DNA from 2 places in the Paenibacillus sp. YAF4_2 genome. Region 2 is predicted to be linked to the other one. Evidence: riboswitches for the same ligand, from Rfam matches in the RefSeq annotation. Region 2 holds a riboswitch; the other holds the start of a gene.

Region 1 (3,416 bases), 320 kb from region 2:
ATAACGGATAAATACCAACGTCAAGGAGCGCGCCGCCGGCAAGTGCCGGGTTAAACAATCGTCCTTCAGGGTTCACTCCTGTACGGAAGCCAAAGTCTGCTTTAATCAGGCGTACCTCGCCAATTCGGCCTTCAGCAATCCATTCGCGGACTTTACGGATAACTGGCAGGAATCTTGTCCACATGGCTTCCATCAAGAAAATCTTATTCTCTCTGGCGAACTGTACAACTTCCTCTGCTTCTTTCACATTTACCGTAAATGGCTTCTCACAGATTACTGCTTTGCCTGCACGCAGACACTTTAGTACATGTTCCTTATGCGAAGGGTGCGGCGTTGCTACATAAATAATATCGATCTCAGCATCATTAACTAGTTCTTCATAGCTGCCATAGGCACGAGCAAAGCCGAACTTTTCTGCAAAAGCTTCCGCCTTTTCCTTTGAACGGGACCCAACCGCAGTAAGCTCCACATCTTGTGCATGTGCCAAGTCACGGGCAAATTGGGATGCAATCCAGCCTGCTCCAAGAATACCCCATTTTATCGTTTTATTCTCCATCATTCCTACACCTCCAACCGCAGTATATCAGCATTTCACCTGATGTGAAAGCGGTTTAAGACTCAGAATCCATTCCTTAATTCTGCTGTCTCGAAATGAAGTATAAGGTAAACCATATAAATACAAAGCCAACAAGTTGAGCCGTTGTAATCACTTGCCCGAATACCGTCCAGTTGAGCAGCACGCCCACCATCGGAAAACTAAGCTCGGCAATGGTTGCATAAGACGCCTTAATAACACTTAACCCTTTATAATAAACAAGCAAACTGAGAAGCCCCGGCAGCAGTGCTTGCAGCAGCAGATTGACGATAACAGCCGCAAGATCAGTCCCCTCGGACATCTTCCATGCGGCCCCTTCGGACCAAGTAATGACCAATAACAAAGGTAATGCCAGCATGAAGCGAAGCGATGTAACCGTCTCATATTTCATGCTGCCAAGCAGGTAACGCCCCATCACCGTTGAGCCGCCCCATAATGCAGCTGCACCAAGTGACAACAAGCTGCCTACCTGAACAAATTCGTTCATATGGCCAAATGGGAGAGAAAAGCCAAACGTAAGCAAGTATGTCCCAACAAGCGCGATTACAAGCAGTGGTCCAATCTTTGCTGGCAGCAGTTCTTTCAGCAGCACCCTTGCCAACACGATGGCAAACAAAGGCTGCAGCTTCTGCAAGAGCAGTACGGCATTGGGGTTTCCGTGCGCGAGCCCTTGCGTGAACAAGATCGTCGCCAGCGCCGAGCCTCCCCAAGAAATAAAGAGCAAAGCACCTAATTGACGGAGACGGACTCCTCGCAGCTCTGCACGATGTTTCCATAATACGGGCGCCGCGGCAAGGAACAAGATCACATGCTCCAGCAATACGATTTGTGTGGAAGTGAGTGTTTTTAACAAAATAATACGAAATACCGGATCAACGCCCCATAGCGCTGCCCCCAGTACGACCAGCCAGAATTCTGCCCGGATTGGTGTTTTTGTCCGAATCATTGGTGCTGCGGTAACGTTGTTCATCTTAATTACTCCTTCTGAATACAGGACGAGAGCAAAAAAGCCCCGACTCACGCTTATCGCGCGAACCGGGGCCAACTTAAATAAACATGCATATCAGCGGTTTCCCGCCTACTGCAAGCTTAATCAAGTGATCTTCTATCATCCGGACTATACCGTCGGCCTTGGAGTTGCACCAAGTCAGTCCCCTTGCTGTTGTCAGCTCAGGGAGTCGCGGGCTTTGCTTACGCATCTTAATAGATAGATAAACATTTACCGCCGGTCAGGAATTTCACCCTGCCCCGAAGATCCTTATTCCGTTTTTTTTAATTGATTGGATTGAGTATAACGCCGTTTATCCGAGTTGTCTAGTGTGAATAGTAAGATTTAGAAAGCGTTTATTTCTTTAATGCCGCTCTAACGAGAGGAGCAACTTTTTTCGCCAACAGCTCAATCGAATTTGTGACTTGGGAAAGCGGCATACCCCCGATGTCCATCTGAGCCATAAACCGGGAATGACCAAACAGCTCATGCTGTGAAATAATTTTCTCCGCAATCAGCTCAGGGCTGCCTATAGCAAGAAACTGGGCAAGCATTTCGAACTCCTCCCACGAAAGTGGTTTTCCACTTTCCTTGCCGCCCATAAACTGCGAATAATAGGTGCTGTAACCTACGAAGAATTCATCCAATGCCTGCTCTGTTGTCTCCGCAACATAGCAATGACCGGTAATGGCAACTCGCAAATCCTCCTGCCCATATCCAGCAGCAATGCCCGCTTCTCTATAACAATCGACCAAATGCTTGTATTTGGCCGATTCTCCCCCAAGCAGCGCCAGCGCCATTCCTGCCCCTTGTTTACCTGCGAGGGCTGCACTTTCTGCCGTACTGCCAACACCTACCCATAGCGGAAGCTTTGGTTGTGCCGGGCGTGGTGCAATCTCCGCTTCATCAAGAGGTGTTCGAAGTCGGCCGCTCCATGTTACTCGTTCAGACAAATTGAGCTGATTCATTAATTCCAGCTTCTCTGCGAACAGCTCTTTATAATCATCCAGTTCGTAACCGAACAAAGGAAAAGATTCAATATAAGCACCACGTCCGGCGATAATCTCCGCACGTCCATCCGAGATGAGATCAAGCGAAGCAAAGTCTTCGAACACTCTTACCGGATCTGCAGTACCAAGTACCGTTGTTGCACTCGTTAGTCGAATGCGGGATGTAGCCTGTGCGATCGCTGCCAATACAACCGGAGGTGAGGATAGTACAAAGTCCAGCCGATGATGTTCACCAACCCCAAATACATCAATCCCTGCTTCATCAGCGATAATAGCAGCCTTAATAATTTCTTTCATTCGATCTCCGGCATTTTTTAATTCCCCGCTTTCGGAATTAACCGCAAGATCACCTAGTGTATAAATACCAAATTCAAATTGTCCGTTATTCTGTGATGAATCCATCTGTTTGTCCTCCTCAGCAAAGCTAAACGTGATGACATCATCTAATGATTAGCCATGCTTCCGTCCCTATCCAAATACGTAAAGTAAGTTATATACGTATAGTAAGTGACCTATCTAAGTAATTGTGCCTAATATTACAGCTTTCGTCAAGCAAAGCCGCAAAAAAAAGAAGCAGCCAATTCCGTGCAGGCGATGCAGAATAAGGATTACTCCATCTGCGCGGCATACCATTGAATTGTTCGCTTGAGCCCTTCAGTTAGTATGTACCCTGGCTTCCATTGTACTTCATTCGTCAGCCTTGTGACATCTGCCCCTATGAATAGAGGCTCAATTGGCTCATCTTTTCCGAATCTGGTGAGACTATCTTCCCCCATCTGCTCTCCTATTAGCCTACGAGCTGCTGTAATTAGACAGGCTTTCC
Region 2 (3,416 bases):
TCCCGTCCACATGCCCTTGAACGATATGCCCGCCAAATCGGCCTCCAGCGAGCATTGCCCGCTCAAGATTAACGGATTGGCCAGGACGAAGCTGCTGCAAGTTCGACTTCCGGTATGTCTCAGGCATGACATCCGCATCAAAGGAAGTGCGATCAAATGCGATTACGGTTAAACATACACCATTCACAGATATGCTGTCCCCAAGCGCCACGCCTTCCGTCACATGGGATGCTTCCACGGTAAGCACCATCGCTTCTCCTTGCTTTTTAACCCGTCTTAATGTGCCAACTTCCTCAACCAGGCCGGTAAACACGGGCACTCCCCCATTCTATTCATTGCCGTAAGCGGGATATCCGGAAATACAAATATCTTCGCCGGCCACCTCGACCTTCACGTTCTCTAGTTCAATCGCTTGAGCCATCTTCTCAAAACCGGCGAAAGTGAATGTTCCGGGAGATTCGATGCCGCCGATAATTTTCGTTGCCATATAGATTATGATTTTATCGATTAATCCCGCTTCCAGCATAGCACCATTCAATTTGCCGCCGCCTTCAAGCAGAATCGATCCGATCTCGAGTTCACCCAGCTTACGCATCGCTTCAGCTAGATCAACCTGCTGACCATTGCCGCAGCGGATAACTTCTACACCAGCAGCAACCAAAGCTTCCTCTCGGGATTGCTCTGCCTGATCCGATGTGAGGACAATTGTTCTGGTCAATCCGTCTGTCACCACTCTGGCATTCAGCGGCATACGAAGCTGGCTGTCTACGATAATTCGGATAGGGTGGATGGCTGGAACTGCCGATCTTGTTGTCAATTGCGGATCATCAGCAAGCAAAGTGCCAATCCCCACCATGATCGCTTCATGCTGGTGACGCAGCGTATGTACCTGCTCGCGCGCTGCTGAACCCGTAATCCAACGGCTGTCACCTGTATGGGAAGCGATCTTCCCATCCAGCGTGCTGGCTGTCTTAAGTGTGACGAATGGAAGGCGAGTCGTAATGTATTTGTTGAACTTCTCGTTCATATTGCGGGATTGTTCTTCCAGGAGGCCAACTTCAACCTCAATCCCTTCTTCGCGAAGACGCGCTATGCCTCGTCCCGCAACTTGTGGATTAGGGTCTGTCGTTGCGACTACAACCCGAGCTGCCTTGGCATTGATTATGCGTTCACAGCATGGTGGAGTCTTCCCGAAGTGGCTGCATGGCTCCAGCGTAACATAGACTGTAGCCCCTTCCGCTTCATCTCCAGCCATTTGCAAGGCATGAACCTCGGCATGGCCTGTTCCACGCTTCAAGTGGGTGCCAATACCAATGATCCGCCCTTCCTTCACAACAACACAACCAACCACCGGATTGATACCGGTTTGCCCTGAGGCTTTTGCGGCCATTTCAAGCGCAAGACTCATATAATAAGAATCATTTAAAATCTCCATAAATGCAAAAACACCCCCATTAGCCAGCTTAGCCAACGGGGGTGGGAAAATATCATTCGAAAATAACAAAAATAAGCTATTCAAGCGTAAACGGCTGCGCCGTCTCCATCGGAGGGTGCAGATAACGTTTCGCCGGTGAAATATAAACACAGTATAAATAAATCTATACTTTATTATATTTCAAACAAACCTATTACCCCCTTGTGAAAATATGCACAAGAAAAGAAATAAGCATGTCAGCGTATTCGTATCGAATGTGTCCCCTTCTCCCATCCAGACTATACTGTCGGTCCCGGATTTGCACCAGGTCCACCGTTCCGTCCATAACAATGCGAGGAATCGCTCTTGTCATGAATGGCCCGGGTCACGGACTGACGAGAAAGCGCCGCACGCTGGTAAACCAGTTGTGCAGACGCCGCTCGATCACCGCCGGTTGGGAATTTCACCCCGCCCCGAAGGTAAGCCACAATAACTATAATTTTGTTAGTATCTTAACACTAAGCTTCGTAAACTTCAACCTTTTGCATTTTGTCGCGTCCTTTGAACGCGTCAACATGCTCCATACCTTTTGTAACTTTACCAAAAACAGTATGTTGGCCGTCAAGATGCGGCTGTGGTTGGTAACAAATGTAGAATTGGCTTCCGCCTGTGTTGCGGCCGGCATGTGCCATTGCGAGTGTACCACGCTCATGCTTGTTCGGGTTGATCTCACAGTTAATTGTGTAGCCTGGACCACCAGTGCCTGTACCATTAGGGCAGCCGCCTTGTGCAACGAAGCCAGGAATAACGCGGTGGAATACCAGACCGTTATAGTAACCTTCGTTTACAAGCTTTTCGAAGTTTTCTACTGTTTTTGGAGCATCTTGGTCGAACAGATCGAGAATAACCTCTGCACCGTTCTCAAGTGTGATCTTTGCTTGTTTAGCCATTTCTAACATCTACCTTTCTATATCCGAATAAGACTACGTTACCAAATTTCGCCCTTACTTAGCAAGCGATTTGCGAAGTCTTGCCGGAATAACGTCATTGCACACGATATTTTCAAGCGATTCACGTTGTACAACGAGGTCAGATTGACCGTCTTTTACGAAGACAACTGCAGGGCGGCGGAAGCGGTTGTAGTTGCTCGCCATCGCGTAGTTGTAAGCACCAGTACAGAACACGGCAAGCAGGTCGCCTGTCTCTGATTTAGGCAGTTCAAGGTCAATAATCAGCTTATCGCCGCTCTCGCAAGCTTTACCAGCGATTGTAACCGTCTCAACATTCGCTTCATTGGCGCGGTTAGCCAGAATTGCTTCGTAACGGGATTGATACAGGGCAGGACGCGGGTTATCCATCATACCCCCATCTACTGCAACATATTTGCGAACGCCAGGGATTTCTTTCATTGTGCCAACTGTGTACAGTGTTGTACCAGCATCGCCTACGATACTGCGGCCTGGCTCAACCCAGATCTCAGGAAGCGGGAAGTTTGCAGCTGTGAAATTCGTAATGATCGCGTCTGTAATTGCACCAACATATTGCGCTACTGGAAGTGGTGTATCGCCTTCCACGTAACGAATGCCGAAGCCGCCGCCAAGGTTGATAACTTGGAAAGTATGGCCAAGCTCATTACGGATTTCAACAGCAAATGCTGCTACTTTGTCAACTGCCATGCGGAAGCCGTCTACTTCAAAGATTTGAGATCCGATATGGGAATGAACGCCCAGAATCTCGATGTTCGAAAGCTCAAGCGCTTCTTTGATCGCTTCTTTCGCTGCGCCGTTGCCAAGGTCGAAGCCAAACTTCGAATCTTGTTGGCCAGTCGAAATATATTCATGCGTATGTGCTTCTACGCCTGGTGTAATGCGGAACAGGATTTTCACTTTTTTGCCTTTGTCGGCAGCAAGTGCATTCAGCAAACGGAGCTCTACGAAGTTATCAACAACAAAACAGCCGATGTTTGCATCAAGCGCCATGTTGATTTCGTCAGGTGTTTTGT

The links. Region 2 has a riboswitch for FMN ahead of ribD (bifunctional diaminohydroxyphosphoribosylaminopyrimidine deaminase/5-amino-6-(5-phosphoribosylamino)uracil reductase RibD). Riboswitches for the same ligand answer to the same signal wherever they lie in the genome.
Region 1: it holds a riboswitch for FMN, as region 2 does, so the genes downstream of both, AB4Y93_RS05275 (DMT family transporter) here and ribD (bifunctional diaminohydroxyphosphoribosylaminopyrimidine deaminase/5-amino-6-(5-phosphoribosylamino)uracil reductase RibD) in region 2, are expected to answer to the same signal.

The regions. Positions count from the first base shown of each region.
Region 1 is NZ_JBFRCT010000002.1:275,659-279,074, reverse strand. Features, by position in the region: gene AB4Y93_RS05280 (Gfo/Idh/MocA family protein) at 1-556, opposite strand, end outside; gene AB4Y93_RS05275 (DMT family transporter) at 633-1,565, opposite strand; FMN riboswitch at 1,692-1,855, opposite strand; gene AB4Y93_RS05270 (LLM class flavin-dependent oxidoreductase) at 1,940-2,995, opposite strand; gene AB4Y93_RS05265 (hypothetical protein) at 3,202-3,369, opposite strand.
Region 2 is NZ_JBFRCT010000002.1:594,447-597,862, reverse strand. Features, by position in the region: gene ribE (riboflavin synthase) at 1-313, opposite strand, end outside; gene ribD (bifunctional diaminohydroxyphosphoribosylaminopyrimidine deaminase/5-amino-6-(5-phosphoribosylamino)uracil reductase RibD) at 329-1,435, opposite strand; FMN riboswitch at 1,693-1,899, opposite strand; gene AB4Y93_RS06835 (peptidylprolyl isomerase) at 1,933-2,364, opposite strand; gene lysA (diaminopimelate decarboxylase) at 2,419-3,416, opposite strand, start outside.